DNA from 4 places in the Streptomyces sp. NPDC042201 genome. Region 1 is predicted to be linked to each of the others. Evidence: riboswitches for the same ligand, from Rfam matches in the RefSeq annotation. Region 1 holds a riboswitch; each other region holds the start of a gene.

Region 1 (7,639 bases):
CTTGCCCTCGAACGCGTACGAGCCGTCCTTGTAGAACTCGGACGCGGCGACGTCGAGCGCGAGCGCGATGTCCTTGCCGGGGGCGTAACCGGCTTCCTTGATGGCTTCGAGGATCAGGTCCAGCGCGGCGCGGTTGGAGTCCAGGTTCGGCGCGAAGCCGCCCTCGTCGCCGAGGCCGGTGGAGAGCCCCTTCTCCTTCAGGACCTTCTTGAGCGTGTGGTAGACCTCGGCGCCCCAGCGCAGCGCCTCGGAGAAGGACTCCGCGCCGATCGGGGCGATCATGAACTCCTGGATGTCCACGTTGGAGTCGGCGTGCGAGCCGCCGTTCAGGATGTTCATCATCGGAACGGGCAGCAGGTGCGCGTTCGGGCCGCCCAGGTAGCGGAAGAGCGGGAGGTCGGAGGCCTCGGAGGCGGCGTGCGCGACGGCGAGGGAGACGCCGAGGATGGCGTTGGCGCCGAGCGACGACTTGTCCGGGGTGGCGTCCAGGTCGAACATCGCCTGGTCGATCAGGCGCTGCTCGGTGGCGTCGTACCCGACCAGCTCCGGGCCGATCTGCTCGATGACGGCGAGGACGGCCTTCTCGACACCCTTGCCCTGGTAGCGGTTCTTGTCACCGTCGCGGAGCTCAAGGGCCTCGAACGCACCGGTGGAGGCACCGGAGGGGACAGCAGCACGACCCGTGCTGCCGTCGTCGAGGCCGACCTCGACCTCGACCGTGGGGTTGCCTCGGGAGTCAAGGATTTCCCGGGCTACGACGACGTCGATGGACGGCACGAGCATCTCCTTCTGGGATGTGACGCTTGAGTGCAGGGTCTTCTTGGCCTTGCGGCAAGAGCCTAACCGCTCGGGATCGTCGGCAGGCCGGTGCCCGCCCGCTGAGACCGTCCGGCCCTCGGAGGGCGGGGCGGACAGCGGAAACCCCGGCCCGGCGCGTACGGGGGAGAACGCGCCGGACCGGGGTGGCCGGGGCCGGCCGGCCGGGCCGCCGGACCGGGGTGGTCGGGGCCGGCCGGGGCGGGTCAGCTCAGGTGGAGCAGCTGGCCCGGGTGGATGACGTCGGCGTCCTTGACGATGTCCTTGTTCAGCTCGAACAGCTTCTTCCAGCCACCCTTGACGTGGTGGGCACCGGCGATCTTGGAGAGGGTGTCGCCGGACTTGACCTTGTACTCGCCGTCGCCCTTCTCGACCGGGGCGGGACGGCTCTCGCCGCGCGAGGCGGCCTGCGCGTCACTACGGACGGGCTGCTCCGGCTGGGGGGCGGGCTGGGCCTGCTCCTTCTGCTGGGGAACGGGCTGCGCTGCGGAGTCGGCCGAGCCGCCGTCGTACGCGGCGTTGGACAGGTTCACGCCGCAGCTGGGCCAGGCACCCTTGCCCTGGCCGGCCAGGACCTTCTCGGCGACGGCTATCTGCTGGGACTTGGAGGCCTGGTCGGCCCTGGCGGCGTAGGCGCTGCCGCCGTACGCGGCCCAGGTGGAGGTGGTGAACTGGAGGCCACCGTAGAAGCCGTTGCCGGTGTTGATGGACCAGTTGCCGCCGGACTCGCACTGGGCGACCTGGTCCCACTCGGACGGGGTCGCGGCGGAGGCGGACGTGGCACCGATCAGCGGCGCCGCGACGACGGCACCGGTCATGCCGGCGAGAGTGGCGTAGCGAACAGCCCTGGACGAGGACGGGCGACGGTGCTTGGCCTTGCTGGAACGCAGCATGGAGCTTCTCCTCACCGACGCCTACGAGGTCAGCTGTCGGGTTCGGGCCAAGTGAGTTGCCCGGCCGCGCGCTCTCGCACACGACTTCACCCCAAGCCGGTCGTCGGCCGTCTCTCGACGGCCGGGCCGGCACGAACCTTTGGGTCCCCCGCTCCTGCCTTCGGCGCTTGACGCGACGATTACTCCCCCCGACCGACGGCAGGATTCGGCGTGACGGTCGACGAGGCCCGCGGTGCGAGCGGTTCAGACCGTAATCACAGGTCTGCCGGATATCCAAAGGGGCGCATAGGTGAGAAAACGCCCTTATCCCCCGGCGGATCGTGGGTGTTTACGCAGGTGAGGGATCCAGCGGGTCAACGGACGGAGCAAAAAGCCCGAGTTGCGGCAAAGAGACCCTTGTCTCACTTGCACAGAAGCGGACATAGGGCCTCTAACTTCCCCTACTTCACGCCGAGATCAAGGCTCTGGCCAGGAAGGATGAGGTCGGGGTCGGAGCCGACGGTGTCCTTGTTCGCCTCGTAGAGCGCGGTCCAGCCGCCGGGCACCTCCTGCTCGTCGGCGATGAGCCAGAGGCAGTCGCCGGACTGGACGGTGTACGCACCATCCGCGCCCTCCGCCCCACCGTCGACGCCGTCCGCGTCGCGTGTCGATCCGTCACCTCGCGAGGCATGACGTCCAGATTCGCGGTCTTCGCCCGAATTGCCCGAAGCAGATTCTTCCGGGGCGGCGTCGCCGCGGTGCTTGCCGGTGGCCGGATCCGTACCGTCCGCGCCCTCCGCGTCGGAGCCGTCCGAGGCGTCGGAGCCGTCCGAGCCGGAGCCGCCCGCGGACCCGGAGGGGGCCGGCTTGTCCGTCTGCTTCTCCGCGCCGTCCGGAGTCGACGGGGACTTTGACGGCGACTTGGACGGAGACTTTGACGGGGCCGTGTCCGCCGGATCGGCGCTCCCTCTGTCCTTCGGGGTTCCGGACGCGTCGGGGGCGGCCCCCGGGTCGACGCCGGGCAGGGCGCCGTCGTCCGTCAGCCCCGAGATCGCCGCACAGCTGAGCCAGGCCGTCGGCCCCTGCGCGGCGAGCACCTTCTCGGCTATCGCGATCTGCTGGGAGCGGCTCGCGAGGTCGGCGCGGGCCGCGTAGTCCCCGCCGCCGAAGTCGTCCCAGGTCTCCTGCGAGATCTGCAGTCCGCCGTAGTAGCCGTTACCGAGGTCCGCGCTCCACATTCCGCCGCTCTCGCACTCGGCGACGTGATCCCAGGTGGTGGCGTCGGCCGCGACGGCGCCGGTGGCACCGAGCAGCGGGATCGCGAGCGCCGATCCGGTCACCCCTGCCGCGACGATCAGGGCGGGGGCCTGGCGAGGTCGACGGTGCCGGCCGTTCGCGGAGCGCATGCGGTTGCCTTCCGTGAGACTGTCAATTCGACTACGGCGTGTTGCTGCTGAGTCGTCGGTGAACGTAGCGGTACTCGAACGCTTGTCACAAGTCGATGCAGCAGAGATCACGCGAAAGTCACAGTCCTGACGTTCCGTCAGCCGGACAATGGCGTGAACTGCACCGGAAGCGTGCGCAATCCACGCATGATGAGCCCTCCGCGCCATCGCAAATCAGCAGGATCCTGGGCAAGCCGCACATCGGGCAGCCGGGTCAGCAACGTGGCGAGCGCGGCCTGTCCCTCCAGCCGGGCGAGCGGGGCGCCGAGGCAGTAGTGGATGCCGTGCCCGTAGCCGAGATGCTGATTGTCACGGCGAGCGAGATCGAGCGTGTCCGGATCGGCGAACCGCTCCGGGTCACGGTCGGCGGCGGCGAGTACGACCAGGACGGGATCGCCCGCCGCGATCCGCTGTCCGCCGAGCGTCAGCGGCTCGGTGGCGTAGCGCCAGGTCGCCATCTCCACGGGCCCGTCGTACCGCAGCAGCTCCTCGACCCCCGACGCGAGCAGCCCCGTCTCCCCCGCGTCGAGCGAGCGCTGTAGCCGCGCGCGCTGCTCGGGGTGGCGCAGCAGGGCGTACATCCCGTTGCCGATGAGGTTGACCGTGGTCTCGAACCCCGCGAAGAGCAGGATGAAGGCCATCGCCGCGGCTTCGTTCTCGGTGAGGTGCTCGCCGTGGTCGCTGGAGCGGATCAGGCCGGAGATCAGGTCCTCGCCGGGGTTCTCCCTCTTACGGTGGATGAGCTCGGCGAGATATCCGCGCATCTTCTTGACCGAGCGCGCGACCCCGCCGCGCGGCCCGCCGCCGTGCCGGATCATCATGCCCGCCCAGTCCCGGAAGTCGTCCTGGTCCTCGCGCGGCACCCCCAGCAGATCGCAGATCGCGTAGATGGGCAGCGGGAAGGCGAAGTCATGGATCAGGTCCGCCTCCCCGTCGGCCGCGAAGCCGTCGATGAGCCGGTCCGTCAGCTCCTGTACGCGCGGGGCGAACTCGGCGACCGTACGGGGCGTGAACGCCTTGGACACCAGCCGCCGCAGCCGGGTGTGGTCGGGCGGGTCGATATTCAGCAGGTGCGTCATCAGCTCCGCCTTGCGCTCCCCGGGGATCCCCGTCTTCCCCTTGGCGTGCGCCGGTCCCGCGTGATGCGTGGGGTTCTTGGAGAGCCGCGGGTCGGCGAGCGCCTGCCTGGCGTCGCCGTACCGCGTCACGAGCCAGGCCTCGACCCCGCTGGGCAGCGCGGTCCTGTGCACGGGCGCGTGCTCGCGCAGCCAGGCGTAGGCGGGGTAGGGATCGGTGGCGAACTCCCAGGTGAAGAGCGCGGGCACCTCATCGGGTCCGTCGTGCGCGGGGGCCGGGGCGGCGGCAGGCTGATCGGGCATGCCCCGACAGTAACGGCCTGATCAGGCGCGGATCAGCGGTGGATCGGCCGCGGATCAGCCGCGGATCAGCCGCGGTCGGGGTGGCCCTCGGCGGCGCGGATCGCGTCCCGGTAGGTACGGGCGGCGACGCGCAGGGCGGTTTCCGGGTCGACGCCGGTCTCCTCCGCGCGTACGGCCAGGGCGAGCAGCTCGTACCCGATGCCCTCGCCGCGCGGGACCGGGACCTCCAGGGCGGCGGTGCGGGCGCGGCCCGCGAGCTTGGAGGCGAGAGCCAGTCCTGGCTGGCCCAGCGGTACGCCGTCGGTGACCGAGTCGCGCTGCTTCTCGACCGCTTTCATCCGGAGCCAGTGCTCCTTGACCTCCGCCGGGGTCTCGGCCGTCTCGTCACCGAAGACATGGGGATGGCGGTGGATGAGCTTGTCCACGATCGTGCCGGCGACATCGTCGATGGAGAACGGCTCGATCTCCTCGTCCAGGCCGTCCTGGGCGATCCGGGCGTGGAAGACGACCTGGAGGAGTACGTCCCCGAGCTCCTCGCGCAGTTCGTCGCCGTCGCCGTCCTCGATCGCCTCGACGAGTTCGTACGCCTCCTCGATGCCGTACTTGGCGAGGCCCTGGTGCGTCTGCGTCGACGACCACGGGCACTCGACGCGGATCCGGTCCATGACCTGGACGAGATCGAGGAGCCGGGCGCCCGGCAGGTCGTACGAGCCGGGGAGCAGCTCCAGGTCGGGCATCTGGACGCGGCCGGAGCCGGCCAGCCGGGCGAGGCCGTCGGTGAGCGGCCCGTCGGTCCCGTCGCCCTGGCTGGAGGGGACGACCACGACCGTACGGCCGCCGGCGCAGGCGTCGACCAGCTCTTCCGCGCTGGGCGCGGTGTGCTCGACGGTGATGCCGGCCTCGCGCAGATACGGCAGCTGCGGATGGCCGGCGTCGGCGCACAGCACCCGGTCCGCGGCGTGCAGCGTCTGCCAGGCGGGCCAGGACAGCAGGCCGGGAGCGACCCGGTGGCTGGCGGTCAGCAGGACGATACGGCCGGGGGCGGCGGGAGCTTCGTCTGTCACCTCTCGAACCTACCTCCGGCCGCCGGCCGCGCCGACCTCAGGCTCCGGTCGGCTCCTGCTCCGGCGTCTGGCGGGTGACCTGGGTGATCCAGGGGGTCTTCGCCGCGCCCAGCTGGACCTGCTTGACGTCCCAGCTGCCGTAGCGCGGATTGACGTCGATCCCGAGCTTCTCGGACGTCTTGGTCAGCTCGGCGAGGACCGTCTGCTGGCCCTGCGGTGTCGTGGTGTTGGCGCCGATCGCCTGGGCCAGCTTGGTCAGCAGGACCTCACGGCGGATCGCGGCGTCGATCTGGCCCTCGGAGAGCGCACCCTGCTGGAGCAGCATCGCGGCGAACTGCTTCTCGCCGCCCGACTGCGCGGCGGCCTGCTGCCGGGTGCCCTGGATCTCCTTGCGGCTGATCTTCACCCCGGCGTCGGCCGCCGCCCGGTCCAGGATCCGGTCGAAGATCATGCTGTTCAGCTTGGCCTGGCTGAGCTGCCCGGTGTTCTTGATGAGCTGCGCGGCCTCCGGCGAGGCGTCCTGCGCGTCCCGGACCTCGCGTACCTCGGCCTGGAGTGCGGACACCTCGATCCGCTCCCCGCCGACGACGGCCGCCGCTCCCGGGTGCGCGTCATTGCCGCAGGCGGTGAGCAGTGGGGCCGCGGCGAGAAGCGCGACGGAGATGGAGAGCGCGGTGCGACGGCGGCGGTGCAAAGGGGCCTCCCGGCGTGATTGTGCGGCGATGCACAAGGCCTAGCAGTGACCGATGGTAGGCAGTCCGCGTGGTCCGGGCCACTGGTTCGGCCAACGAACCACGGGAAGATTGGCGCAGGTGGTGCGGTTCGGGCCCCGACGCGGCCGGTAACCCGCCGCGGAACCCTCGCCACGGCCCTACCGGCAGTTCACCCCGCGGTCACCTGTACCGAGGTTCTGTTCATTCTGCCGATGTCGCCCCGTTCACCGGACGCCGCCTACTGTCCTGCTGCCGGCGCGCTGCCGCCGTGCCTTTCTTCACAGACCCTTCGAGTCCCGCCCCGGCGCCGGGCCGGATGCCCGCCACCGGTGCCGGGGCCTTCCGTCGCACCGCCGCATCCGGCCCCGCCGGGCGTACTCACGCGCCTCTCGCGCACTGGCGCCGACGGACGGAACGAAACGGAATGACTCACGCGACACTGGCTCGGGTACCGGATCCGGCACCCGAGCCGGAGAGCCCGTCGGTGCCCCCGGCGGCCGCCGCCCCGAAGCACGACCGTATGCGCGCCCTGGACGGGCTGCGCATCCTGGCGGCGCTCATGGTCTGCGTCTACCACTACGCGGGCAGGGGCGGCCAGATCAGCGACGTGTGGAGCCAGTCGCCCAAGGAGCTGTTCCCCGATCTGTCCGCGGCCGCCGCCTACGGCTGTCTCGGCGTGCAGATCTTCTTCGTCATCAGCGGCTTCGTCATCTGTATGAGCAGCTGGGGACGGTCGCTCGGGGACTTCTTCCGCTCACGCGTCTCCCGGCTCTACCCGGCGTACTGGGCGGCCATCGTCCTGGTCACCGCCGCGTGCGTCGTGCTCCCCTCGGTCAGCGAGCCGCTGCGCCTCAACGAGGTGCTGGTCAACCTGACCATGCTCCAGCAGCCGATGGGCGTGGACCGGGTGCTGGGAGTGTGCTGGACCCTGTGGGTCGAGGCGCGCTTCTATCTGCTCTTCGCGCTCTTCGTGGTGTGGAAGGGCGTCACCTACCGCCGGGTCGTGATCTTCTGCTGTCTGTGGACCGTGGCCGGCGCGCTGGCCGCCGTCGCAGACCAGCCGCTCGTCGACGAGATCGTGATGCGGGAACACGCGCCGTTCTTCATCGGTGGTCTCGCGCTCTATCTGATCCACCGGTACGGCAGCGATCTGCTGCTCTGGGGCATCGTCGGCACCAGCTGGCTGCTCGGCCAGCGCTACTCGACCGTCGCGCTGTGGAACCCGGACGCGACCAATGTCTTCCAGGAGCGCTCCCCGTACGTGATCCTGCTGATCGTCACCTTCGCCTTCGCGTCGGTGGCCGCGGTCGCCCTGGGGTGGCTGCGCTGGGCGAACTGGCGCTGGCTGAC
Region 2 (7,639 bases), on a different contig from region 1:
ATTGCCCGCAGCGGCCGACGAGGCGCCGAGAGCGGCAACGGGCACGGTGGGGGGCGTGCCGACGAAGACGCCACCCAATCGGCGGAAGCCGCGCAGAAGAAGGCCGGCCAGCGGGGCGCCGACAAGAAGCGGCCCGCGGCCTGACCGAGCCGGCGCGTCAGCACCTGCCACGCTGCCGCGCTGCCGCGCTCCCGGGCGGGCCGGGCGGCAAAGACCCCCTCAGGCGAAGGCCGGCGTGCTCGCGCGGCGGGAGTTCGCGTAGGCGGTCCAGATGCGTACGAGCACGGTGGTCACGATCGTCTCGATGGCGGTGATCGCCACCTTGGTGAGGATCGAGGTGAGGAAGCCCGGCATGGGACACCCTTTCTGTCTGTGGTGTGTTCTCCCCTTTGTGAACCCGGCGGGCATCGCGCAGACGGATGGAGGGTGAATCGCGGGTAAATGACACATGCCAGCTAATCGGCGGAGCCGACGTACGCGACAGGATCCCGCGGTCGCCGTACCTCGAGTTCCTCCCGACGGGCACTGCTGTTCGTCGGCCATCCCACCGTCGCGCCACGGCTGAGGGAGAGCACGGGGCGCGACCGCGGCCACGGCTCACTCCCGGTTCCCGGTCCGGAGGGTGGGGTGGCCGCGCTGCGGTCACGGGTCGCCGCGGCGGCCGCGGCCAGATACCCCGAGATCTTCGCGCCGAAGCGGCTGCGAATCGGCGAACGCGGCGTACTGACGGCGCGGTTGACCCGCACCGAGTTGGCCGCGAGCGTAGCCCCCGCGTACCTGCCCGCGGCTGAGTGCTTCGAGGTCCGCCTCCACGCTCCCGGCTTTGCCGTGGAAGGAGATCCGGCGCGCACACTGGAGGCCGCGCCGGACGCCGAGAGTGAACCGCCGCCTGCTGCCCGGGGCCGGCCAATTCGTCCGGCGTGAGCATCGCTCCGTCATGGCACTGCGGGTTCGGCGCCCCCTGATGTTCCTGAACGCGTGCCGCACAGGCCGTCAGGAACTGTCCTGGACCGGACTCGGTCGCTGGGCGTCCGCCTGGTTGCCCCCCATGGTGATTCCGGCTGAGCGGTGGCCGGATTTTCGACGGCCGGGTCATGGCGTCGGGCCAGGGTTCGAGTTGACGGATTCGCCGCGACTCCAGGACCGGCGTTCCTGTTCTCCGATGTCGCGTTCGTTGTTCACGCTGCGTTTCGTTTGTTGTTCGAGACTCGCTGATCGCCCCCCCTCAGCGGTTGAACGAGAGGCTCCATCGTGAACGACAGAAACAGCGAAGATCCTGAGTACTCGGCGATCTCGCGGCGCCGGTTGGTCAAGTTCGCCGGCGTCGGGGCGACGCTGGCGGCCGCGAGCCCGCTGGTGGGCGGGGGACCGGCGTGGGCCGACGACGATGACGACCGGAAGCACGGGAAGTCCGACGACTCCCGCAACCGGGTGTGGCGCGCCGGTGACCACCATGTGCACTCGGAGTACAGCGGCTCGTTCGACACGTCGACGACCCCGCCGACGTTCCGTAAGGGTGGCGACGCGGTCTACCCGATCGTCACCAACGCGATCATGGCCAAGCACTTCGGTCTCAGCTGGGTGATGTGCACCGACCACGGCGGGCCGACGCACTCGAAGGTGAACCTGGAGCAGGCCTACCCCGACCTCCTGCGCTCACGTGTACTCGTGCCGGGAGTCCTCCAGTTCTGGGGGATGGAGTTCGACGCCCCCGCTCTGGACCACCACACGCTGATGATTCCTCACCACAGTGACGAGGCGCAGCAGCTCTTCGAGTTGGAGAGCCGTTTCGCCAAGAACGACGCCTTCCCGGCCGACAGCGGCCGTGACACCGAGCCCAAGATGATCGAGTTCCTGAAGGCCGCGAAGGACATGAGGCGGAAGCCGCTGGTGATCGCTCACCACGCGGCACGGTCGGCGACCGGCCTCGGTGTCTACGGGCAGGACACCCCGCGGGAGTTCCGTAACGGCAACAACGCCGCACCGGAGATCTACATCGGCTTCGAGGGGGCTCCCGGTCACCAGGCCGGCCCGCTCAACGGCGGCGCGCGCGGCGGGTACGGAAGCTACCCGACCCACGGCGGCTTCGACCAGATGACGGCTCGCGTCGGCGGGCTGTGGGACTCCCTGCTCGGTGAAGGCCGGCGGTGGTGGATCACCGCGACGTCGGACTCGCACGTGCACTGGACGCGCGGCGGCTCGGACTTCTGGCCGGGTGAGTACAGCAAGACGCATGTGCTGGCCAGGCAGGACTACGCCGACATCATGGACGGACTCCGCAACGGGCGGATCTGGGTCGGGACCGGGGATCTGATCACCAGTCTCGACCTCACCGCCAGCAACCGGGGCAGCGACGCCGCCATGGGCGAGACCCTGACCGTCAGCCGCCGCAACCGCACCGATGTCGACATCGAGATCAAGTTCCGGCCGCTGGAGGGCAAGAACGCCAACGGTGACCGTCCGGAGGTCCGGCGTGTCGACCTGATCGTGGGCCAGGTCACCGGCCCGAGCGCCAGCCTCGACACCGACACCAACCCGACCACGAAGGTGGTGGCCCGGTTCGGCCCGCGCGACTGGCGCAAGCAGGGGAAGGAGTACGTCATCCGGCACACCCTGCGCAATGTGGAAAGTGACCTCTACGCCCGCGTGCGCGGTACGAGCACGGACGAGGTCGAGCCGCTCGCCGACGGGCAGGAGAGCCCCTGGGACGATCTGTGGTTCTACTCGAACCCGGTCTTCGTCCAGGTCCGCTAGGTCCTGTGGGGGCCGGTTCCGTTGCCGCGCGGCGGCGGAACCGGCCCGGGGCGGCGGGGCCCCGGCGATGGCCGAACAGCGCTTCTTGACGGGTGCATGCCAGGGTCTCACGATGCGTCGCATGGGGACGCCTCTCCGGACTCCCCCCGCTACAGGAGAGACCATGCGACTACGCATCCACCGCAGAAGGTCCGCCACCCTCACGGCGTTACTGGCTCTCGCGGTCGCGGCGCCGCTCGCCGCCGCCGCGACCTCCCCGAGCGCGCCCGCCGCGACCGCCCTCGCGTCGGCCGCCACTGCCGAGGAGGTGATCCGGCAGTACGAGATCCACGGCCCGGCCACCGCCGCCGATCGCACCGCCCTCGTCGCGACCGGCGTATCGATCGACGAGGCCGACGATCACTCGGTCGTCGTCAGCGCCAACGCCGAGCAGTCCACGCGCCTTCGCGCCCTCGGCTACCGGCTCACCGTGCTGCCCGCGCCGCCCGCACGGACCGACGGACTGGCCGTCGCCCCCATGGACTTTCCGCCCGCCGACTCCCGCTATCACACCTACGCGGAGATGAACGCGGAGATCGACCAGCGCATTCAGCAGTATCCGAATCTCATGTCCAAGCGTGTCATCGGCAAGACCTATGAGGGCCGGGACATCATCGCCGTCAAGGTGAGCGACAACGTCGCGACGGACGAGAGCGAGCCCGAGGTCCTTTTCACCCACCACCAGCATGCGCGCGAACATCTCACGGTGGAGATGGCGCTGTATCTGCTGCGTGAGATGGGCGCGGGATACGGCTCCGACTCGCGTATCACGAACGCCGTCAACAACCGTGAGATATGGATCGTGCCGGACCTCAACCCGGACGGCGGAGAGTACGACATCGCCTCCGGCGCGTACCGCAGCTGGCGCAAGAACCGTCAGCCCAACTCCGGCTCCTCGTACGTCGGTACCGACCTCAACCGTAACTGGAACTTCAAATGGGGCTGCTGCGGCGGCTCCTCCGGCTCCGCGAGCTCCGAGACCTACCGCGGCCGGGCCGCCGAGTCCGCCCCCGAGGTGAAGGTCGTCGCCGACTTCGTCCGCTCGCGGGTCGTCGGCGGCAAGCAGCAGATCAAGGCGGCCATCGACTTCCATACGTACAGCGAGCTGGTCCTCTGGCCGTTCGGCTGGACCAACGCCGACACCGCGCCCGGCCTGACCCAGGACGACCGTGACGCCTTCGCCGCCGTCGGCAGGAAGATGGCCGCGAGCAACGGGTACACGCCCGAGCAGTCCAGTGACCTGTACATCACCGACGGCTCGATCGACGACTGGCTGTGGGGCAACCAGAAGGTCTTCAGCTACACCTTCGAGATGTACCCGAGCTCCGGTGGCGGCGGCTTCTATCCGCCCGACGAGGTGATCGAGCGTGAGACCAGCCGGAACCGCGACGCGGTGCTCCAGCTGATCGAGAACGCCGACTGCATGTACCGGTCGATCGGCAAGGAGCAGCAGTACTGCGCGTGATCCCGCGCGTGGACCGCCGCGGCACGGCCTCGCCCGCCGTGCCGCGGCTTTCTGCGGCGGCCGGGCGGTTTGGGATGGTTTCTCCTCGTCAAGAGCGGCCTATAAGGGCGATTTGTCGGTGTTCTGCGTGGTGGCTCTGTTGCGGCCGTGATGTGTGTCACCTCTGTGGTGCGCCGTGGTTCCCGCTTCCTTCTCCATTTCCCTGTCAGGGAAGGAAAGTTGAGTTCCCCGGCATCGGATGAATAGCCGGATCTTTCCCGGCTGGATTCGAAAAGGGGATTGCGTTGCGAATTCGGGACTTGTTTCGCCCGGGCGGTCTCGCTTACGTTCGCGTCAATCCGGATGGACTGCCGAATCCTGCCGCCATCCGGAAACCGCGTCCACTCACGTACGGCAGGAGCGGGGGAACCAGGTAAGTCGCCGATCCGAAATCCGGACCGGCTTGGGGTGAAGCCGCATTCCACCGCGGCCGGGCAGCTCCAGCCCGAACCCGACAGCTCACCTCGCAGGCGACGGAGAGGAATGCGTCATGCCCGCACATGCAAAGCACCGTCGTCCCAGAACCAGCCCGCTCGCTCGACGCCTCGTCGCCGCGGGCACGGGTGGGGCGGCACTCGCCCTCCCGTTGGTGGCGGCGACAACCGCCGGCGCCGCGCCGTCGGCCCACCGTGTCACCGCGGAAGCGGACCCGGCGACTGCTGTCGCCGCTCAGAAGGACACCTCCGTGACCTACGTCGTGGTCGCGGGTGACTCCCTGTCCAAGATCGCCCGCGCCCATTCCGTGAGCGGCGGCTGGCAGAAGCTGTATCAGGACAACCGGCGGACCATCGGCGACAACCCGTCGCTGATTCGTCCCGGCCTCAAGCTGACGCTCGGTGGGAAGGCGGAGTCGCGGACGGCGACCACGTCCGCCGCCGATCAGGCGGCCACACCGGCGGTCGCCGCGAGCGCGCCGGTCGGTGCGAGTAGTGCCACCGTCCCGGCAGTCGCGACGGCGGAAGTCGCGCCGGCAGAAGTCGCGACCGAGGCAGTCGCACCGGCGTACACCAACGATCTGGACGGCTGGATAAAGGAGTCGCTGGACGTCATGGCCGCGCAAGGCATTCCCGGCAGCTACGACGGCATCTACAGGAACATCATGCGTGAGTCTTCGGGCAACCCGCTGGCCATCAACAACTGGGACTCCAACGCCGCGGCCGGAACACCGTCCAAGGGGCTGCTGCAGGTGATCGACCCGACGTTCCAGGCCTATCACGTGCCCGGTACGTCGATGGACAGTTACGACCCGGTCGCCAACATCACCGCCGCGTGCAACTACGCCGCCGACCGGTACGGCTCGATCGACAATGTGAACGGTCCTTACTGACCTACCGGCACAGCACATTCCCCTACTCGGCCCCGGGTAGGGGAATGTGCCGTGCCGGTAGGTCGCCGGTGCCGGTCCGATCCTCAGGCGGCGGTCAAGCCGCCGTCGAGGAAGACGGTCTGGCCGGTCATGAAGCCGGCGTGGTCGGAGCTGAGGAAGGCGATGGCCTCGGCGATCTCGTCCGGATCGCCCGCCCGGCCGAGGGGGACAGTGGCGACGAACGAACTCTTCGTCTCGTCGCTGCGGCCGATGAACCGGTCGAGCATCTCGGTCTGTACGGGGCCGGGGCCGACGGCGTTGACGCGCACGCCGAAGGCGGCGGCTTCCAGCGCGGCGGACCGGGTCAGGCCGATGACCGCGTGCTTGCTGGCGACGTAGAGCGCGCCGTTGGGGTAGCCCCTTTCGCCGAAGACGGAGCTGACGTTGACGATGGCGCCGGATCCCTGCGCCCGCATGGCCAGCAGCTCGTGCTTCATGCTCAGCAGCGTGCCGAGTACGTTCGTGTCGAAGGTCGCGGCGTACGTCTCCGGGGTCAGGTCGGTGATCGCGCTGAACTCGCCTTCGGTCCCGGCGTTGTTGACGGCGATGTCGAGGCGGCCGAAGCGCTCGATGGTTCCGTCGACGAGTGTCTTCAGGTCGTCGTCATGGCGCACGTCGGCGCGTATGAACTCCGCCTCGCCGCCCAGCTTGCGCAGTTCTTCGGCGAGGGCGAGGCCAGCTTCCTCGTGCCGTCCGGAGACGACGATATGCGCTCCGGCCGCCGCGAACGTGGTGGCTGTCGCGCGGCCGATGCCGGTCAGGGCTCCGGTGATGAGAACGACGGGAGTGGTCATGGCTGACAATTCCTTCTCGGATCGGGTGTGCTTCTCGTATCGGGTGCCGGCCGTCGAGCCACCGCGTTCGGCGTCGCGTCCGCAGACGATCACATGGGCGCCGCGCTCTGCCGCACACCTCGTAAGTGCGATAACCAATGAAAGCCGACCATTAATCCCAAAATGGACAGATAAGTCATCGAGCTGTCGTCCGGACCGGGAGAAAACCGGATGGAGACTCGGCCGGCCCGGTGATGTGATGGCGCGATGCGACGTGATGTGCCGGAGGTCGTGGACCGGGGGCGATACCGGGAAGCGGTCACACCGTGGGAGCAAGAGGCATGGCGGGGCGCGGCTCTCGGCTGGGCGGAGCGCGAGCTCGCCGCCCACGGGCTGCGGGAAACAGGGCAGCGGAAGGTCCGGCTGCGGCCGTGGTCCGTCCTGGTGCGGATGTCCGTCGAAGGACACGACGCCGTGTGGTTCAAGGCCAACCCACCCGCCAGCGGATTCGAAGCGGGTCTGGCCGAGGCCCTGGCTCGCTGGGTTCCGGAGCACGTATTGACGCCGCTCGCCGTCGACGCCGACCGTGGCTGGGCGCTGCTTCCGGACGGGGGCACGCTCTTCAGGGACGTACTCGACCGTGGCCCCGCCGACCCGCGTGCCTGGGAAGAGCCGCTGCGCCAGTACGCCGGAATGCAACACGCACTGCTTCCGTACACCGAGGAGATCGACATGCTCGGCGTCCCCGACGCGCGCGCGGCCGCGCTTCCTCGGACCTTCGACCGGATCGTCGAGGAGAACACCGCGCTGGAGGTCGACGACCTCAAGGCGTTGCGTGAGCTGCGGCCCCGGCTCGTGGACTGGTGTGAGGAGCTCGCGGGCGCGGGCGTCGCGGACTCGCTCGACCATTCCGATCTGCACGACGCCCAGCTCTTCGCCCCGGAGCCGGGCCGTTTCACCTTCTTCGACTGGGGCGACGCGGCCGTCGCCCATCCTTTCTGCAGCTTGCTGGTCCCCGCCCGGGCCGCCCGCGAGCGGTACGGGCCCGAGGTGCTGCCCCGGCTGCGGGACGCCTACCTGGAGCCGTGGACCGGAGGCGGCCGTACGACGGCGGAACTGCGACGCGCGGTGGGTCTGGCCTGGAGGCTCGGAGCGATCGGCCGGGCCTGCTCCTGGGGGCGGCTCTTCCCCGGGGCATCCGAC
Region 3 (7,639 bases), on a different contig from region 1:
AAGTACTTCGGCTCGATCCCGTCCCACGACGGCAAGAACCCGCCGCGTGACGGCACGCTCCCCGACGTCATCGGCCAGGAGCTGCGCGAGGAGATCCACGAGGAGGTCCCGGCGCGCGCGCTGATGGCCGCCTACCGGCTGCCGCAGGACGGCACCCGCGAGTGCGACGCCGCCGACCTGGCGCTCACCGTCCTCGGCGGCGGCGAGTCCTCCCGCCTGCACAACCGTCTGGTGCGCCGGGACCGGACCGCGGTCGCCGCGGGCTTCGGGCTGCTGCGGCTGGCCGGCGCACCCTCGCTCGGCTGGCTGGACGTGAAGACGTCCGGTGGCGTCGAGGTCCCGCAGATCGAGGCCGCGGTCGACGAGGAGCTGGCCCGCCTCGCCGCCGAGGGCCCGACCGCGGAGGAGATGGAGCGGGCGCAGGCCCAGTTGGAGCGCGAGTGGCTCGACCGGCTCGGCACCGTCGCGGGCCGCGCCGACGAACTGTGCAGGTTCGCCGTGCTGTTCGGTGACCCGCAGCTGGCGCTGACCGCCGTGACGCGCGTGCTGGACATCACCGCGGACGAGGTGCGGGCGGTCGCCGCGGCGCGGCTGCGCCCGGACAACAGGGCGGTGCTGGTGTACGAACCGGTGACCGCCGAGGACACGGCCGCCGACGAGACCGACGAGCACGAGGGGGCGGACCAGTGACCGACGCTGCCGTGACCATGGACTTCCACCCGCAGCCGACCGCCGGCGAGGCCAGGCCCTGGGCCTTCCCGGCCCCCGAGCGTGGGGCGCTGCCCAACGGCCTGACGGTGCTGCGCTGCCACCGCCCCGGCCAGCAGGTGGTGGCCGTCGAGATCAATCTCGACGCCCCGCTGGACGCCGAGCCCGAGGGGCTCGACGGCATCGCCACGATCATGGCGCGCGCCTTCTCCGAAGGCACCGACAAGCGCAGCGCCGAGGAGTTCGCCGCCGAGCTGGAGCGCTGCGGCGCCACGCTCGACGCGCACGCCGACCACCCGGGCGTACGGATCTCCCTGGAGGTCCCCGTCTCCCGGCTGCCCAAGGCGCTCGGGCTGCTCGCCGAGGCGCTGCGCGCCCCCGCCTTCGCGGACAGCGAGGTCGAGCGGCTGGTACGCAACCGGCTCGACGAGATCCCGCACGAGACCGCCAACCCGGGCCGCCGCGCCGCCAAGCAGCTCTCCAAGGAGCTGTTCCCCGCCTCCTCGCGCATGTCCCGGCCGCGCCAGGGCACCGAGGAGACGGTGGAGCGGATCGACGCCGCGGGCGTGCGCTCCTTCTACGAGGCGCACGTACGCCCCGCCACGGCCACCGCGGTGGTCGTCGGTGACCTCACCGGGGTCGATCTGGACGCGGTGCTCGCCGACACCCTCGGCGACTGGACCGGCAACACCGCCGCTCCCCGTCCGATGCCGCCCATCACGGCCGACGACACGGGCCGCGTGGTGATCGTGGACCGGCCGGGCGCGGTACAGACCCAGCTGCTGATCGGCCGTATCGGCGCCGACCGGCACGACCGGGTCTGGCCGGCCCAGGTGCTGGGCACGTACTGCCTGGGCGGCACCCTCACCTCCCGGCTCGACCGGGTGCTGCGCGAGGAGAAGGGCTACACCTACGGCGTGCGGTCCTTCGGCCAGGTGCTGCGCTCCTCGGCGCCGTCCGCCCCGGGCGGGGCGACGGGCGCCGCGATGCTCGCCATCAGCGGCTCCGTGGACACCGCGTCCACGGGCCCGGCGCTGGAGGACCTCTGGAAGGTGCTGCGCACCCTCGCGGCGGAGGGCCTCACCGACGCCGAGCGCGATGTGGCCGTCCAGAATCTGGTGGGCGTCGCACCGCTGAAGTACGAGACGGCGGCGTCCGTCGCGGGCACGCTGGCCGACCAGGTCGAGCAGTTCCTCCCGGACGACTTCCAGGCGCAGTTGTACGCGCGGCTGGCCGAGACGGGCACCGTCGAGGCGACGGCCGCCGCGGTCAACGCCTTCCCGGTGGACCGGCTCGTCACGGTCCTCGTCGGGGACGCCGCGCAGATCAAGGAGCCGGTCGCGGCTCTGGGCATCGGTGACGTGACGGTGGTCACCGGCTGATCCCGCCGTGAGAGGAGCCCCGGCGACGCCGTCGCCGGGGCTCTCTTATGTCCCTTTTATTGGAGAGATCGCCTATCTGCCCTGTGGTGTGCGCTACAAAGGGGCCTGTCTGTTTGGTGATTGAAAGACGGCCCGCTTAGCGTCGGTCCGGCTGTTCGCCAGTTACGCCGTATTCGCGGCATCGGGCAGCCATCGCCGAGTCCCCGTCAGGCGCGAGCCTGGGGAGCCGGGGACCCACACGCAGTCCCTGGGGTGAATCGGACACCTTCGCGCTCACCCGTGCGGAGGAGTCCGTAGGAGACCTTCCTGCTCCGAACCCGTCAGCTAACCCGGTAGGCGAGAAGGAAGGAAAGGACCAGCCACTTCATGGCGTTCACCCGTGCCACCGGGAAGCATCGTGCCCGGAGCCGAACGACCCGCAGGGGCGCGCGTATCGCAGGCTTCGCGACCCTCACCGCCACCGGCGTCATCGGCACTCTGGCCGCCCCGGCGCACGCCGCCGGTACGGACGTCCCGTCAGGCCGCCAGGGCGGCCAGGACCGGGCCATCGTCATCGACGACTCCCTCGCCGGAGTGATCGAGGCCCAGGCCGAGGCGCAGCACCGGGCCGCCGCCCTGGCCAGGGCGGAAGCCGACGCCAGGGCCGCGGCGAAGGCCAAGGCGGAAGCCAGGGCCAAGGAGATCCGCGAGGAGGAGGAGCGCGCCGCCCGCGCCGCCGAGCGCAAGCGTCTCAACTCCTTCCGGCTGCCGCTCGCCGGCTCGTACGTCACCACCGGCTATCAGTCCGGCGGCTCCCTGTGGTCCTCCGGCAGCCACTCGGGCATCGACTTCCGCGCCGCGACCGGCAGTTCGGTCGTGGCCGTGGGCACGGGCACCGTCGTCGAGGCCGGCTGGGGCGGCTCGTACGGCAACAACATCGTCCTCCGGATGAACGACGGCACGTACACGCAGTACGGCCATCTCTCCTCGGTCGGCGTCTCGGTCGGCCAGTCCGTCACCCCCGGGCAGCGGATCGGCCTGTCCGGCGCGACCGGCAACGTCACCGGACCGCACCTCCACTTCGAGGCCCGGACGAGCCCGGACTACGGCTCCGACATCGACCCCGTCGCGTATCTGCGCGCGCACGGCGTGAGCCTCTGACCGTCCGGACCGCTCCGGTCCCGCTTTGTCCGCCCGAAGGCCCCGGCTGCCCGCCGGGGCCTTCCGCGTCCGCCCGGCTGCCGCGGCCAAGAGATATCCAACGATTCCGGGCACCCATCGGAAATTCGCGTGCATTGCAATAGAGTCACGGAACAGGTGTCGATCGGCAGCGTTTCGCGCGGATTAAAGCGGAGGTTTGAACATGCGCATTCCCGCGCACTCGGTATGCACAGCGATCCGTGACGACATCATCTCCGGTGTATTCGAGCGGGGCGGCCGGCTCACCGAGGAGCAGCTCGCGCGGCGCTACGGGGTCTCCCGCGTCCCGGTGCGCGAAGCCCTGCGCACCCTGGAGTCGGAGGGCTTCGTGACGACCCGCCGCCATGTCGGCGCGTGTGTGGCCGAGCCCTCGGACCAGGAGGCGGCGGATCTCCTCGATGTGCGGCTGCTGCTGGAACCGCTGGGTGCGGCGCGCGCCGCCCAGCGTCGTACGGAAGCCCATCTCAAGGTGCTCCGCGGCCTGGTCAGGCTGGGCCAGGAGCGGGCCCGCCGGGGCCAGGGCGAGGATCTGCGCTCGCTCGGCGCCTGGTTCCACGAGACCCTCGCCCAGGCCTCGGGGAGCCCCGCGCTCACCGCTCCGCTCACCCAGCTGAGACACAAGATCGCCTGGATGTACACCGTCGAGCAGCCCGCCCATCCGGTGGAGTCCTGGGCGGAGCACGGCGCGATCGTGGACGCGGTGGCGCGCGGCGACGCGGAGCGCGCCCGGGCGCTGACGGCGCTGCACGCGGAGCGGACCGCGGGGGTGCACCGGCTGCGGCGCCCCGAGCGCGGCCGGGAAAAGATGAGGGCTTCGCAACATGATGTAAACACCGCGAGTGCCCGCACTTAACAATCGCGCCGTATACAAAGAAGAGAATTCCGCAGGACCTGTTTTCTGCTGCCCGCACGAAATAAACAGAGCCGCGGTGGGCTGAATTCAGCGCATCGCGGCTCTGTCATGGAAATGTTCCGTACGGGCCCGGCCGTCCGGGAAAATCGGCGTCAGACGGTCTCGGGAAGCTCGTCCAGCCCTTCGGCGACCAGCCTCGCCAGCCGGTCCAGAGCGACATCGGCGCCGTCCGCCTCGGAAGCGAGCACGATCTCCTCGCCGCCCTGCGCGCCCAGGCCGAGCACCGCGAGCATGGACGCGGCGTTGACCGGGTTGCCGTCGGCCTTCGCGATCGTCACGGCGACGCCGGTGGCCGTGGCGGCACGGACGAAGATGGAGGCGGGGCGGGCGTGCAGGCCCTCGGCCCAGCCGACGTTGACGCGGCGCTCAGCCATGGTGTTGCCCTTCAAGTCTCATGATGTTGTCTAGACCAGTCTCTCATGTGCCGCGGAGTACGTTCCTGCTGACCCCGGACCCCTGTCCGGCCGCCGATCGGCTCCCCCAGAGTGCCTCAGAGTGGCCTGGCGCATCCACCGCCGCGACCCGCGCGTGCGCCAGGGGCCCGCGCCGTAGGCTTGGGTCATGGAGACCCCGCCGGACCACGCGTACCCCGGTCACTGGGAAGCAGACGTGGTGCTGCGTGACGGAGGCACCGCCCGGATCAGGCCCATCACCACCGGGGACGCCGAGCGGCTGGTCAGCTTCTACGAGCAGGTCTCGGACGAGTCGAAGTACTACCGGTTCTTCGCCCCTTACCCGCGGCTCTCCGACAAGGACGTCCACCGGTTCACCCACCACGACTACGTGGACCGGGTGGGGCTCGCGGTGACGGTGGGCGGGGAGTTCATCGCCACCGTGCGCTACGACCGGATCGACGGACGCGGCCGGCCGGCCTCCACGCCCGCCGACGAGGCCGAGGTCGCGTTCCTCGTCCAGGACGCCCACCAGGGGCGCGGTATCGCCTCTGCCCTCCTGGAACACATCGCGGCGGTCGCCCGGGAGCGGGGTATCCGTCGTTTCGCCGCCGAGGTGCTGCCCGCCAACAACAAGATGATCAAGGTGTTCCGGGACGCCGGCTTCACCCAGAAACGCAGCTTCGAGGACGGGTCCGTACACCTCACCCTCGACCTCGAACCCACCGTCGAGTCCCTCGCCGTGCAGCGCGGCCGCGAACAGCGCGCCGAGGCGCGCTCCGTGCAGCGGCTCCTCACGCCGGGGTCGGTCGCCGTGGTCGGTACCGGCCGCGCGCCCGGCGGCGTCGGCCGCACCGTCCTGCGCAATCTGCTCGACGCCGGCTTCACCGGCCGTACGTACGCGGTGAACCGCGCCTTCGCCCCGGACCTCCGCGAGATCGACGGCGTCCCCGCCGTGCGCTCCGTCGCGGAGATCGGCGAGCCCGTCGACCTCGCGGTCCTCGCCGTCCCCGCGCAGCGGGTGCCGGAAGCCGTCGCGGACTGCGGTGAACACGGCGTCCAGGGAGTGGTCGTCCTCTCCTCCGGCTACGCGGAGAGCGGCGCCGAAGGCCGGGAGCGCCAGCGCGAACTGGTGCGGCAGGCCCGCTCGTACGGGATGCGCATCGTCGGTCCCAACGCCTTCGGGATCATCAACACGGCAGGCGCCGTCCGGCTGAACGCGTCCCTCGCGCCCGAGCCGCCCGACCGGGGGCGCATCGGTCTCTTCACACAGTCGGGCGCGATCGGCATCGCCCTGCTCTCCGGCCTCTACCGGCGCGGCGCGGGCCTGTCGTCGTTCATCTCGGCGGGCAACCGCGCGGACGTCTCCGGCAACGACTTCCTCCAGTACTGCTACGAGGACCCGGGCACCGATGTCGTCCTGCTCTACCTCGAATCGATCGGCAACCCACGGAAGTTCACCCGGCTCGCCCGGCGTACGGCGGCGGTGAAGCCGGTCGTGGTCGTCAAGGGCGCCCGCCACAGCGGCAGCGCGCCGCCGGGGCACGCGGTCCCCGTCACCCGCATCCCGGACGCCACCGTCTCCGCGCTGATGAGCCAGGCCGGGGTGATCCGCGTCGACACGGTCACCGAACTGGTCGACGCCGGCCTGCTGCTCGCCTCCCAGCCGCTTCCGGCAGGACCGCGCGTCGCGATCCTCGGCAACTCCGAGTCCCTCGGCCTCCTCACCTACGACGCCTGCCTCGCGGAGGGCCTGCGCCCCCTCCCGCCCCTCGACCTCACGACCGCCGCGCACCCGGCGGACTTCAGCGCCGCCCTCACGACGGCCCTGTCCGACCCCGCCTGCGACGCGGTCGTCGTCACGGCGATTCCCCGCGTGGGCGAGACGGGCTCGATGGATCCCACCGACGGCGGCGCCCTGGGCACCGCCCTCCGTGAAGCGGCGGCGAGGGGTCCGGCCAAGCCGGTCGCGGTGGTCCATGTGGAGATCGGCGGTCTGGCGGAGGCGCTGGCGGCGGCGACGCACACCGCGGACAGGGCCCGCACAGCACCGCGATCCGGCGCCCTGCCCCGTACGGAACCGGGATCCGGCGTCCTGCCCGGCACGTCCGCCCCGTCGGACGGTGACGGTGCGTGGCATGTCTCCGCCGCCACGAGCGTCGCGCCGCTGACCGACCTTTCCGGCGCTCCGGGTACGGAGCCCGTTCTCGGGGACGACCAGCAGGATCCCCGCCCCGCCCCGCCGGGCGACAGCCCGGGGCACGCGTCCGAGGGCGCGGGAGCCGTCCCCGCCACCGCGGGCGCCCCGCGGGCGGTCGACGTCTCCGGCGCACCGGGTGAGGAGTCGGGCGCCGGGAGCGGATCCGGCGCGGCGCCCGCGGAGCCCGAGGCGCGAGCGGAGGCCCGGCCCGGCGCCGACGAGGTCCCCGCCTCCGGAACCCCCGCCCCCGGACCCGGGCGCGTTCCCGCGTATCCCGCCGCCGAGCGGGCCGTCCGGGCGCTCGCCGAAGCCGTCACCTACGCGCAGTGGCGGCGCCAGGCAGCCGAGCCGGGGAAGGTGCCCGAGTACGAGGACATCGACGAGGGCGGCGCCGCCGCGCTGATCGACAGGCTGCTCGGCGGGACGGCCGATCCCCACGGTGTGCCCCTCGCCGCCGACGACGCGCGGGAACTCCTCGCCCGGTACGGCATCTCCGTACGGCCGACCCTGCCCGCGCCAGGACCCGACGCCGCCGTCGGCGCGGCGGCCCGGCTCGGTTATCCCGTCGCGCTGAAGACGACCGCGCCCCATCTGCGGCACCGCGCCGACCTCGGAGGCGTACGGCTCGACCTCGCCGACGAGGCGCAACTGCGCCTCGCCTACCGCGAGCTGACCGAGCAGCTCGGCGCCCCCGCCGAGCTGCGGCCCGTCGTCCAGGCCATGGCCCCGCGCGGCGTGGACACCGTCGTACGGGCCGCCATCGACGCCGCCGCCGGAGCGGTCCTCTCCTTCGGACTCGCGGGCGCGCCCTCCGAGCTGCTCGGTGACCTCGCCCACCGGCTCGTCCCCGCCACCGACCGGGACG
Region 4 (7,639 bases), on a different contig from region 1:
TGCTCGTCACCCTCGACACCCTGCGCTTCGATGTGGCGGAGGAACTCGCCGCGGCGGGCCGGATCCCGCATCTCGCCCACCATCTCCCGGACGGCCGCTGGGAGCGGCGGCACGCGCCTGGCAGCTTCACCTACGCCTCCCACCAGGCGATCTTCGCCGGTTTTCTGCCCACGCCCGCCGAGCCGGGTCCACATCCACGGCTGTTCGCCGCGCGCTTCGGGGGCAGTGAGACCACGGCCGACCGGACGTTTGTCTACGACACCCCTGATCTGGTGTCGGGCCTCGCGGCGGCCGGCTATCACACGGTGTGTGTCGGCGGGGTCGGCTTCTTCAATCGGCGGGGCGCGCTCGGCTCCGTCCTGCCCGGCATGTTCCAGGAGAGCCACTGGGAACCGGAGTTCGGCGTGGCCTCCCCGGCCTCCTTCGAGGCCCAGATCGACCGGGCGGAGCGGGTGGTCGCCGGGCTGCCGCGCGAGCGGCGGCTGTTCCTCTTCGTCAATGTCTCCGCGCTGCACCAGCCCAACTGGTTCCATCTGCCCGGCGCCACCCGGGAAACCGGCGACTCCCGGGCCACGCACGCCGCCGCCCTCGAATATGTCGACCGGCACATAGGCCGGCTCTTCGCCGCCGCGAGCAGCCGCCGCCGCTGCTTCACGATCGTGTGCTCCGACCACGGCACGGCCTACGGCGACGACGGCTGGACCGGGCACCGGCTGGGCCATGAGGTCGTCTGGACCGTGCCGTACGCCCACTTCTTCCTGGAACCTGGGGCCGCCCGATGAACACCGCCACCACCACCGCACCCCGTCCGTACGAGAGTTATGTCTACGCCTATCCGCACAAGACGGCGTACCGCCCGCTCGACGACCGCCCGGCGCTGCGCGACCTGTGGGCCGGTGAACGCAAGGACGCCCTCTCCCTCTATCTGCACATACCGTTCTGCGAGGTCCGCTGCGGCTTCTGCAATCTCTTCACCCGGATCGGCGCTCCCGACGAGCTGACGACGCGTTACCTCAACGCCCTCGACCGGCAGGCGACGGCCGTTCGCGACGCGCTCGGCGAAAATGGCGGAAGCGGCGATGGCGGAAGCGGCGACGGTGGCGACGGCTCCGTACGGTTCGCCGCCGCGGCCTTCGGCGGCGGCACACCCACCTACCTCGACCCCGATGAGCTGGACCGGCTCTGCGACATCGCCGAGAAGCGGATGGGCGCCGATCTGCGCGCCGTTCCGCTCTCCGTCGAGACCTCCCCCGCCACGGCCACCGCCGACCGGCTCGCCGTGCTCGCCGAGCGCGGCGCCACCCGGCTGAGCATCGGCGTCCAGAGTTTTGTCGACGCGGAGGCGAAGGCCGCCGTGCGCCCGCAGCGCCGCGCCGAGGTCGAGGCCGCGCTCGGCCGGATCCGCGAGGCGGGGATCCCCGTCCTCAACATCGATCTCATCTACGGCATCGACGGCCAGACCGAGGAGACCTGGCGCCACTCCCTGGACGCCGCGCTCGCCTGGCAACCCGAGGAGCTGTATCTCTATCCCCTGTACGTACGGCCCCTGACCGGCCTCGGCAGGATCGGCGCGGGCAGCGACGCGGCCTGGGACGCACAGCGGCTGCGGCTCTACCGGCAGGGCCGCGATCACCTCCTCGCGCAGGGCTACGAGCAGGTGTCCATGCGGATGTTCCGCCGCACCGGCTCCCCGTCCCAGGGGGCCGACGACCACGCCTGCCAGACCGACGGCATGATCGGCCTCGGCTGCGGAGCCCGCTCGTACACCTCAGGGCTGCACTACTCCTTCGACTACGCCGTCGATATGCGCGAGATACGGACGATCATCGACGCGTACGCGGCGGCGGAGGACTTCTCACGGGCCGAGGTGGGCTACCGGGTCGACGGCGACGAGCCGCGCCGTCGTCATCTTCTCCAGTCGCTCCTGCAGGCCGGGGGCATGGAAGTGGCCGGCTACCGCGAGCGGTTCGGCAGCGGCCCCGCCGAGGACTTCCCGGCGGAGCTGGGCCGGTTCGCGGCGCTCGGCTGGCTCGACGGCGGCGCGGGCCCCGGGCTGCTGCGGCTCTCCCCCGAAGGGCTCGCCCACTCGGACGCTCTGGGCCCGGCGCTCTTCTCCCCTGCCGTACGGGCCGCGATGGCCACGTACGAAGCGAAGTGAGACCCCGTGGACCTGACGATCCTCTACCGCGGCCCGCTCTCCTCCTGCGACTACGACTGTCCCTACTGCCCGTTCGCCAAGCGGCGCGACAGCCGCGAGCAGCTGCGCGCCGACCGGGCCGCCCTGGAGCGCTTCACCGCCTGGGCGTCGGCGCAGACGGAGGACCGGCTGTCGGTCCTGTTCACCCCCTGGGGCGAGGGTCTGGTCCGCTCCTGGTACCGGCGCGCGCTCACCGAGCTGTCCGGGCTGCCGCATGTCCGCCGGGTGGCCATCCAGACGAATCTCAGCTGCCGCACCGACTGGCTGGCGGACGCCGACCCACGGACGCTGGCCCTGTGGTGCACGTACCACCCGGGACAGACGCCGTACGACCGCTTCCTGGCGAAGTGTCATGACCTGGCCGACCGGGGCATCCGGTTCAGCGTGGGCGTCGTCGGCATCCCCAGCCATCAGGAGCACGCACGCCGGCTGCGCGCCGAGCTGCCCGGACACATCTATCTCTGGATCAACGCGGCCGAGGGGCACAGCTATACGGACGAGGAGGCCGACCGCTGGACGGAGCTCGATCCGCTCTTCCCGTACAGCCGCCATCCGCACCGCTCGGCCGGTCTGCCGTGCCGTACGGGTGAGTCGGTGATCTCGGTGGACGGGGAGGGTACGGTACGGCGCTGCCATTTCGTCCGCGCCGAGCTGGGCAATCTCTACGACGGGTCGTACCGGCGGGCGCTCGGCCCCCGGGCCTGCCCGCTGGCCGTGTGCGACTGTCATATCGGCTATGTGCATCTGGAGACGCTGCCGTTGTACGACGTCTTCGCTGGCGGGGTACTGGAGCGGATCCCGGCGGGGGCGTAGCGCGGGCCCCGGCACACCCCCGCCGTCAGTGCTTCAGCGGCAGCAGATCGGGCCGTTTGGCCGCGACATGGTCCCCGGAGGAGACGCCGCGCAGCCGGCGCCCGATCCAGGGCACCAGATACTCCCGCGCCCAGTGGATGTTGTCGCGCCGCACCTCGAACGTGCCGCGCGGCTGCTGTGGCGGCCACACCTGGTCCGGGTCTGCGGGCACGTCGAGGCCGAGCACCTGTGCGGCGCGCAGCGCGACACGGGTGTGTCCCTCGGGTGACAGATGCAGCCGGTCGCCGTCCCAGGCCCGCCTGTCCTGGACGGACTTGAGGGACCAGAGGTCGAGCACGGGACAGTCGTAGCGGTCGGCGATGGACCGTACATGAGCGGTGTACGTGGCGATCTTGCCGCGCAGATGGCGCAGCACGGGGACACCCCGGGTGTCGAAGCCGGTGGTCACCATGACGGTGCCCACGGCGCCGGTGAGGTCGGCGACGGCGCGTTCGAAGCGCTCGGCGACATCGTCGGGGTCGGTGCCGGGCCGGATGATGTCGTTGCCTCCGGCGCAGAAGGTCACCAGGTCCGGGCCGAGTTCCTTCGCGCGCGGTATCTGCTCGTCGACGATCTGGTCCAGCAGCCGGCCGCGTACGGCGAGATTGGCGTACCGGAAATCGCCGTGCACGGCGTCCGCCGTCTCGCCGGAGACCGGAAGCTGGTCCGCGAGCAGAACCGCGAGGCGGTCCGCCCAGCCGACGTACAGCCCGTCGGGTCCTGGGTCTCCCACGCCTTCCGTGAAGCTGTCACCGATCGCCGTGTACGACCCGAATACGCCTCTTCTTCTTGATCTCGAATCGTCTGCCACAGCAGCACATCTTTCACCCGTGGATGTGACCTACGCGACCGTAAGAAGGAGTTGACGGTGGGTGAGATATGCCATCGGTCAAGATTCGCCCAAGCGGGAATACGCGAAATGATCTCCGCCCGGCACTCCAGGTGCCGGGCGGAGGTGATGTCATATCAGGGCTTCCCCGATCAGATGGAGACGCCGTGCTGACGGAGGAATTCCAGCGGGTCGATGTCCGAGCCGTACTCCGGGCCGGTCCTGATCTCGAAGTGCAGGTGCGGTCCTGTGACATTGCCGGTGGCGCCGGAGAGCCCGATCTGCTGGCCCTCGCTGACGGTCTGGCCGGCCGAGACGGAGAGGGAGGACATGTGGCCGTACTGCGAGTAGTGGCCGTCGCTGTGCTGGATGACGACCTGGTTGCCGTACGAGCCGCCCCAGCCGGCCGTCACGACGGTGCCCGCGCCGACCGCCTTCACCACGGTGCCGGTGGAGGCCGAGAAGTCCACACCGGTGTGGTAGCCGCTGGACCAGCTGCTGCCGGAGGCGTGGTACGGCGTGCTGGGCTGCCCGCCGTCGATGGGCAGGGTGAAGCCGGAATCGCTGCTCGGCGCGGGGGTCTCGGTGGCCGGGGCGGTGGGCTCCGTGACGGTGGACGGCTCCGAGGGCTCCTCGGACGGCTCCGCGGGCTTCGGGGGCTTGCTGGAGGTCGTGGCCGGGGTCGCGGAGTGGGCGGCCCTGGCCTTGGCGCCGAGGGTGAGCTTCAGGCCGGGGTGGATCAGCGACGGGTCGGCGCCGATCGCCTTGCGGTTGTCCTTGTACAGCTTGTGCCAGCCGCCGCGGACCTTGTGGTCGCGGGCGATCTTGGACAGATAGTCGCCGGCGACCACGGTGTAGAGCCTCGGGGACTTGGCGGAGGCGGACAGGCTCTGGGCCGTGTGCGCGACGGAGGCGGACTGCGGCGCGGCCTTCTCGGCGGCGTGCGCACCGGTGGCGCCCATGAGCGGAAGCGCGAGGGCGGCCCCGCCCGCGCCGGCGACGATGAATCCGCGGGCAATCGGGTTGGACTTGGGACGGCGATGCTTACCGGGCATGACGAATTCCTCTCCGGCGCCTGCGAGGTAAGCTGTCGGGTTCGGGCTGGAGATGCCCGGCCGCGCGTGCTGCGCGACTTCACCCCAAGCCGGTCCTGGCCTAAGGGCCGGCGTACTACCTGGGTTCCCCGCTCCTGCCACGCGTGGATGGGTGAGTGCGAATTCCGAGCGGCGGCAGGATTTGGCGTTCCGCTCGGATTGAGGGTGAACGTAGGCGAGTCGGGACGGCCTGAACAAGCCCTCTGATTTCCGCCGATGACACCCGCTTCGATATCACCGGGGAATTCCGGTCACCCTGCGTGGATTACCGATCTTCGGATTCCATGTGAGGCGGCAAATTCCGTTTCTTGGTACAGCCACGCAACGTCACGGATATGATCCTGCTCACTGGCCGAGGCTCATCTCGCCCTCGACCGGGGCACGTTGGGCCAAATATCCCAATGCGGACAGATGATGATTTGGGCGATATCAACCCGTGCGCGATGTCCGAATAATGTCGATCTGTATCCCCGGCGGTCGAACTGATTGCCGTGCGAACAGATGTCGTAGGGTCAGGAGTCGACATCGTCGGCGAGCAGCGCCGACGGCAGACACGGAGGAGCAGGCCGTGACGCAGCAGCTGCCGCAGGTCCCGTCGACCGAGCCCGAGCTGTCCGGAGTGCGCAACTTCCGTGACGTGGGCGGGCTGCCGACCACGGACGGCCGACGGGTACGGTACGGACGGCTCTTCCGCAGCGGCCATCTCGCCAACGCCACCGCGGCCGACGCCGCCTTCCTCTCCTCCCTCGGCCTGCACACGGTCTTCGACTTCCGCAATGCCGCCGACCTCAAGCTCGACGGCGTGGACGTGGAGCTGGCCGGGGTGCGAAATGTGAACATTCCGCTCACCGACCCGGCCGACGGCGCCGAGTTCTGGAAGATGGTCCGGGACGGTGATCTCGACCAGCTGCGCTCGCTCCTGTCGGACGGCAAGGCCGCGGACCGGATGATCAACTCGTACCGGGCGATCATCACGGACCGCGTCGCCGAGCACAGCCGGGTGCTGCACGCCCTCGCCGAGGAAAGCGTCCCGGCGCTGATGCACTGCGCGGCGGGCAAGGACCGGGCAGGGCTCTCCATCGCCGTGTCCCTGCTCGCGGTCGGGGTCGAGCCCGAGGCGATCGAGGCCGACTATCTGAAGTCGAACGACCCGCACCGCCGTTATCTCGTACGCCGCAGCGACAACTCGCCCGCCGGCAAGTCCCCCGAGGTGATGGAGCTGCTCAGCCCGCTCTTCGACGCCCGCGCCGAATACCTCGCCGCGGCCTTCGAGACCATCGAGAAGACCTGGGGCACCACCGACCGCTATCTCACCGAGGGCCTCGGCCTCGCCCCCGAGACCCGCGAGCGGCTGCGCGCCCGTCTCCTCGACGAGAGCTGACCGAGCGGCGGCGGGCCGGCCGCCCCGGCCCTCGCCGCTGCCCTACTGCCCGCGCGCTCCCAGTTCGAAGAGCAGGTAGAGGAAGCCCGCGAAGAGATGGCCGGCCACCAGATAGGCGAAGAGCCGGATCACCAGCCCACGGGGGAACGACTTCTCCTCATGCGTGACGCGCGCCGGCCCGGCTTCCGGCTCGGCAGGCGTCGCGGCCGGGTTCCCGGCTGGATTCTCCGACATGGTGACTGGCCTTTCTCTGGCAGGTCAGCGGCGATGGGCCCCGCCACCGAGGCACAGCTCGGCGGCGGGGCTCTGCAGCAGGGTATGGACGAAGAGCAGCTCGGTCCCGGCGGGCCCGGCGGCCGCGATCCGGTGCGGTGTGAGCGAGTCGAAGTGCGCGCTGTCCCCCGGGCCGAGCACATGCACGGCGTCCCCGAGGCTCAGCCGCAGCCGTCCTTCGAGGACATAGAGCCACTCCTCCCCCGGGTGTACGCGGACGAGGTCACCCTGCGCCCCGTACGGCACCTGGACGCGCAGCGGCTGCATGGCCCGGCCCGAGCCGCCCGCCTGGTGGTACGTCCAGCCGTCCGCCTCCACGGGCTCCGTCCGGCCGGCGCGGACGATGGGGTCGCGCTCCGGCGGGATCTCCCCGAGCAGCTCGGAGACGGTCGTCCCGTAGATACGGGCCAGGGCCAGCAGCATGGGCAGGGAGGGCTGCCGGCGGCCCGTCTCCAGCCGGGAGAGATGGGCGGGGGACAGCCCCGCCCGCCCGGCGGCGGTCTCCAGGGTGAGGCGCCGGCCACGGCGCAGCTCGCGCAGGCGTGGCGCGACATCGGGGAGCTCGTCGGGCAGCTCGCCCGTCGGCTCTCCGGTGGGAGGAGTGCTCATACCTCCATTGGGCCAAAATATTTCCTCCGGGGCAACTTTCTTGCCCCGGAGGCAAATACGCCGTCCACCGCGTGCGAGGCCGCGTCCTACCGGTTGGCGACGGCCTGCTTCACCAGTGTCCTGCCGAAGTCCCACATCAGTCCGCCACCGCCATGGGCGTCGTCCATCACCGCCGTGAAGGCGTCCACGAAGCGCTCCACCTCGCGTTCGCCGATGGTCAGCGGCGGAATCAGCTTGATCACTTCCAGATGGTCGCCGGAGACCTGGGTGAGGATGCGGTGCTTCTGGAGCAGCGGCACGACCACCATCTGCGCGAAGAGTCCCTTGCGGGCCGCCTGCAGCATGGTCCAGCGACTGCGCAGCTTGATCGAGGTCGGCCGGCCGAACTCGATGCCGATCATCAG

The links. A riboswitch is a leader RNA that binds a small molecule or an ion and turns the genes downstream of it on or off. The one in region 1 is predicted to bind cyclic di-AMP.
Region 2: linked by a shared signal. The riboswitch ahead of ACZ6MZ_RS13025 (transglycosylase SLT domain-containing protein) and the one ahead of ACZ6MZ_RS15510 (transglycosylase family protein) in region 1 are both predicted to bind cyclic di-AMP.
Region 3: linked by a shared signal. The riboswitch ahead of ACZ6MZ_RS07995 (M23 family metallopeptidase) and the one ahead of ACZ6MZ_RS15510 (transglycosylase family protein) in region 1 are both predicted to bind cyclic di-AMP.
Region 4: linked by a shared signal. The riboswitch ahead of ACZ6MZ_RS25925 (M23 family metallopeptidase) and the one ahead of ACZ6MZ_RS15510 (transglycosylase family protein) in region 1 are both predicted to bind cyclic di-AMP.

The regions. Positions count from the first base shown of each region.
Region 1 is NZ_JBVJDS010000005.1:416,538-424,176, reverse strand. It holds gene eno (phosphopyruvate hydratase) at 1-777, opposite strand, end outside; gene ACZ6MZ_RS15510 (transglycosylase family protein) at 1,023-1,709, opposite strand; cyclic di-AMP (ydaO/yuaA leader) riboswitch at 1,713-1,885, opposite strand; gene ACZ6MZ_RS15505 (transglycosylase family protein) at 2,150-3,094, opposite strand; gene ACZ6MZ_RS15500 (cytochrome P450 family protein) at 3,232-4,512, opposite strand; gene ACZ6MZ_RS15495 (nucleoside triphosphate pyrophosphohydrolase) at 4,578-5,576, opposite strand; gene ACZ6MZ_RS15490 (SurA N-terminal domain-containing protein) at 5,614-6,270, opposite strand; gene ACZ6MZ_RS15485 (acyltransferase family protein) at 6,714-7,639, shown strand, end outside.
Region 2 is NZ_JBVJDS010000004.1:594,063-601,701, reverse strand. It holds gene ACZ6MZ_RS13045 (hypothetical protein) at 1-144, shown strand, start outside; gene ACZ6MZ_RS13040 (hypothetical protein) at 220-354, opposite strand; gene ACZ6MZ_RS13035 (CehA/McbA family metallohydrolase domain-containing protein) at 1,252-2,754, shown strand; gene ACZ6MZ_RS13030 (M14 family metallopeptidase) at 2,918-4,258, shown strand; cyclic di-AMP (ydaO/yuaA leader) riboswitch at 4,626-4,783, shown strand; gene ACZ6MZ_RS13025 (transglycosylase SLT domain-containing protein) at 4,788-5,624, shown strand; gene ACZ6MZ_RS13020 (SDR family NAD(P)-dependent oxidoreductase) at 5,708-6,457, opposite strand; gene ACZ6MZ_RS13015 (aminoglycoside phosphotransferase family protein) at 6,704-7,639, shown strand, end outside.
Region 3 is NZ_JBVJDS010000003.1:107,609-115,247, forward strand. It holds gene ACZ6MZ_RS07985 (M16 family metallopeptidase) at 1-690, shown strand, start outside; gene ACZ6MZ_RS07990 (M16 family metallopeptidase) at 708-2,090, shown strand; cyclic di-AMP (ydaO/yuaA leader) riboswitch at 2,274-2,443, shown strand; gene ACZ6MZ_RS07995 (M23 family metallopeptidase) at 2,457-3,230, shown strand; gene ACZ6MZ_RS08000 (GntR family transcriptional regulator) at 3,433-4,122, shown strand; gene ACZ6MZ_RS08005 (HPr family phosphocarrier protein) at 4,275-4,556, opposite strand; gene ACZ6MZ_RS08010 (bifunctional acetate--CoA ligase family protein/GNAT family N-acetyltransferase) at 4,744-7,639, shown strand, end outside.
Region 4 is NZ_JBVJDS010000011.1:176,460-184,098, forward strand. It holds gene ACZ6MZ_RS25905 (STM4013/SEN3800 family hydrolase) at 1-782, shown strand, start outside; gene ACZ6MZ_RS25910 (STM4012 family radical SAM protein) at 779-2,158, shown strand; gene ACZ6MZ_RS25915 (STM4011 family radical SAM protein) at 2,165-3,010, shown strand; gene ACZ6MZ_RS25920 (SGNH/GDSL hydrolase family protein) at 3,036-3,860, opposite strand; gene ACZ6MZ_RS25925 (M23 family metallopeptidase) at 4,031-4,933, opposite strand; cyclic di-AMP (ydaO/yuaA leader) riboswitch at 4,938-5,097, opposite strand; gene ACZ6MZ_RS25930 (tyrosine-protein phosphatase) at 5,541-6,353, shown strand; gene ACZ6MZ_RS25935 (DUF6126 family protein) at 6,396-6,587, opposite strand; gene ACZ6MZ_RS25940 (helix-turn-helix domain-containing protein) at 6,612-7,235, opposite strand; gene ACZ6MZ_RS25945 (aspartate aminotransferase family protein) at 7,322-7,639, opposite strand, start outside.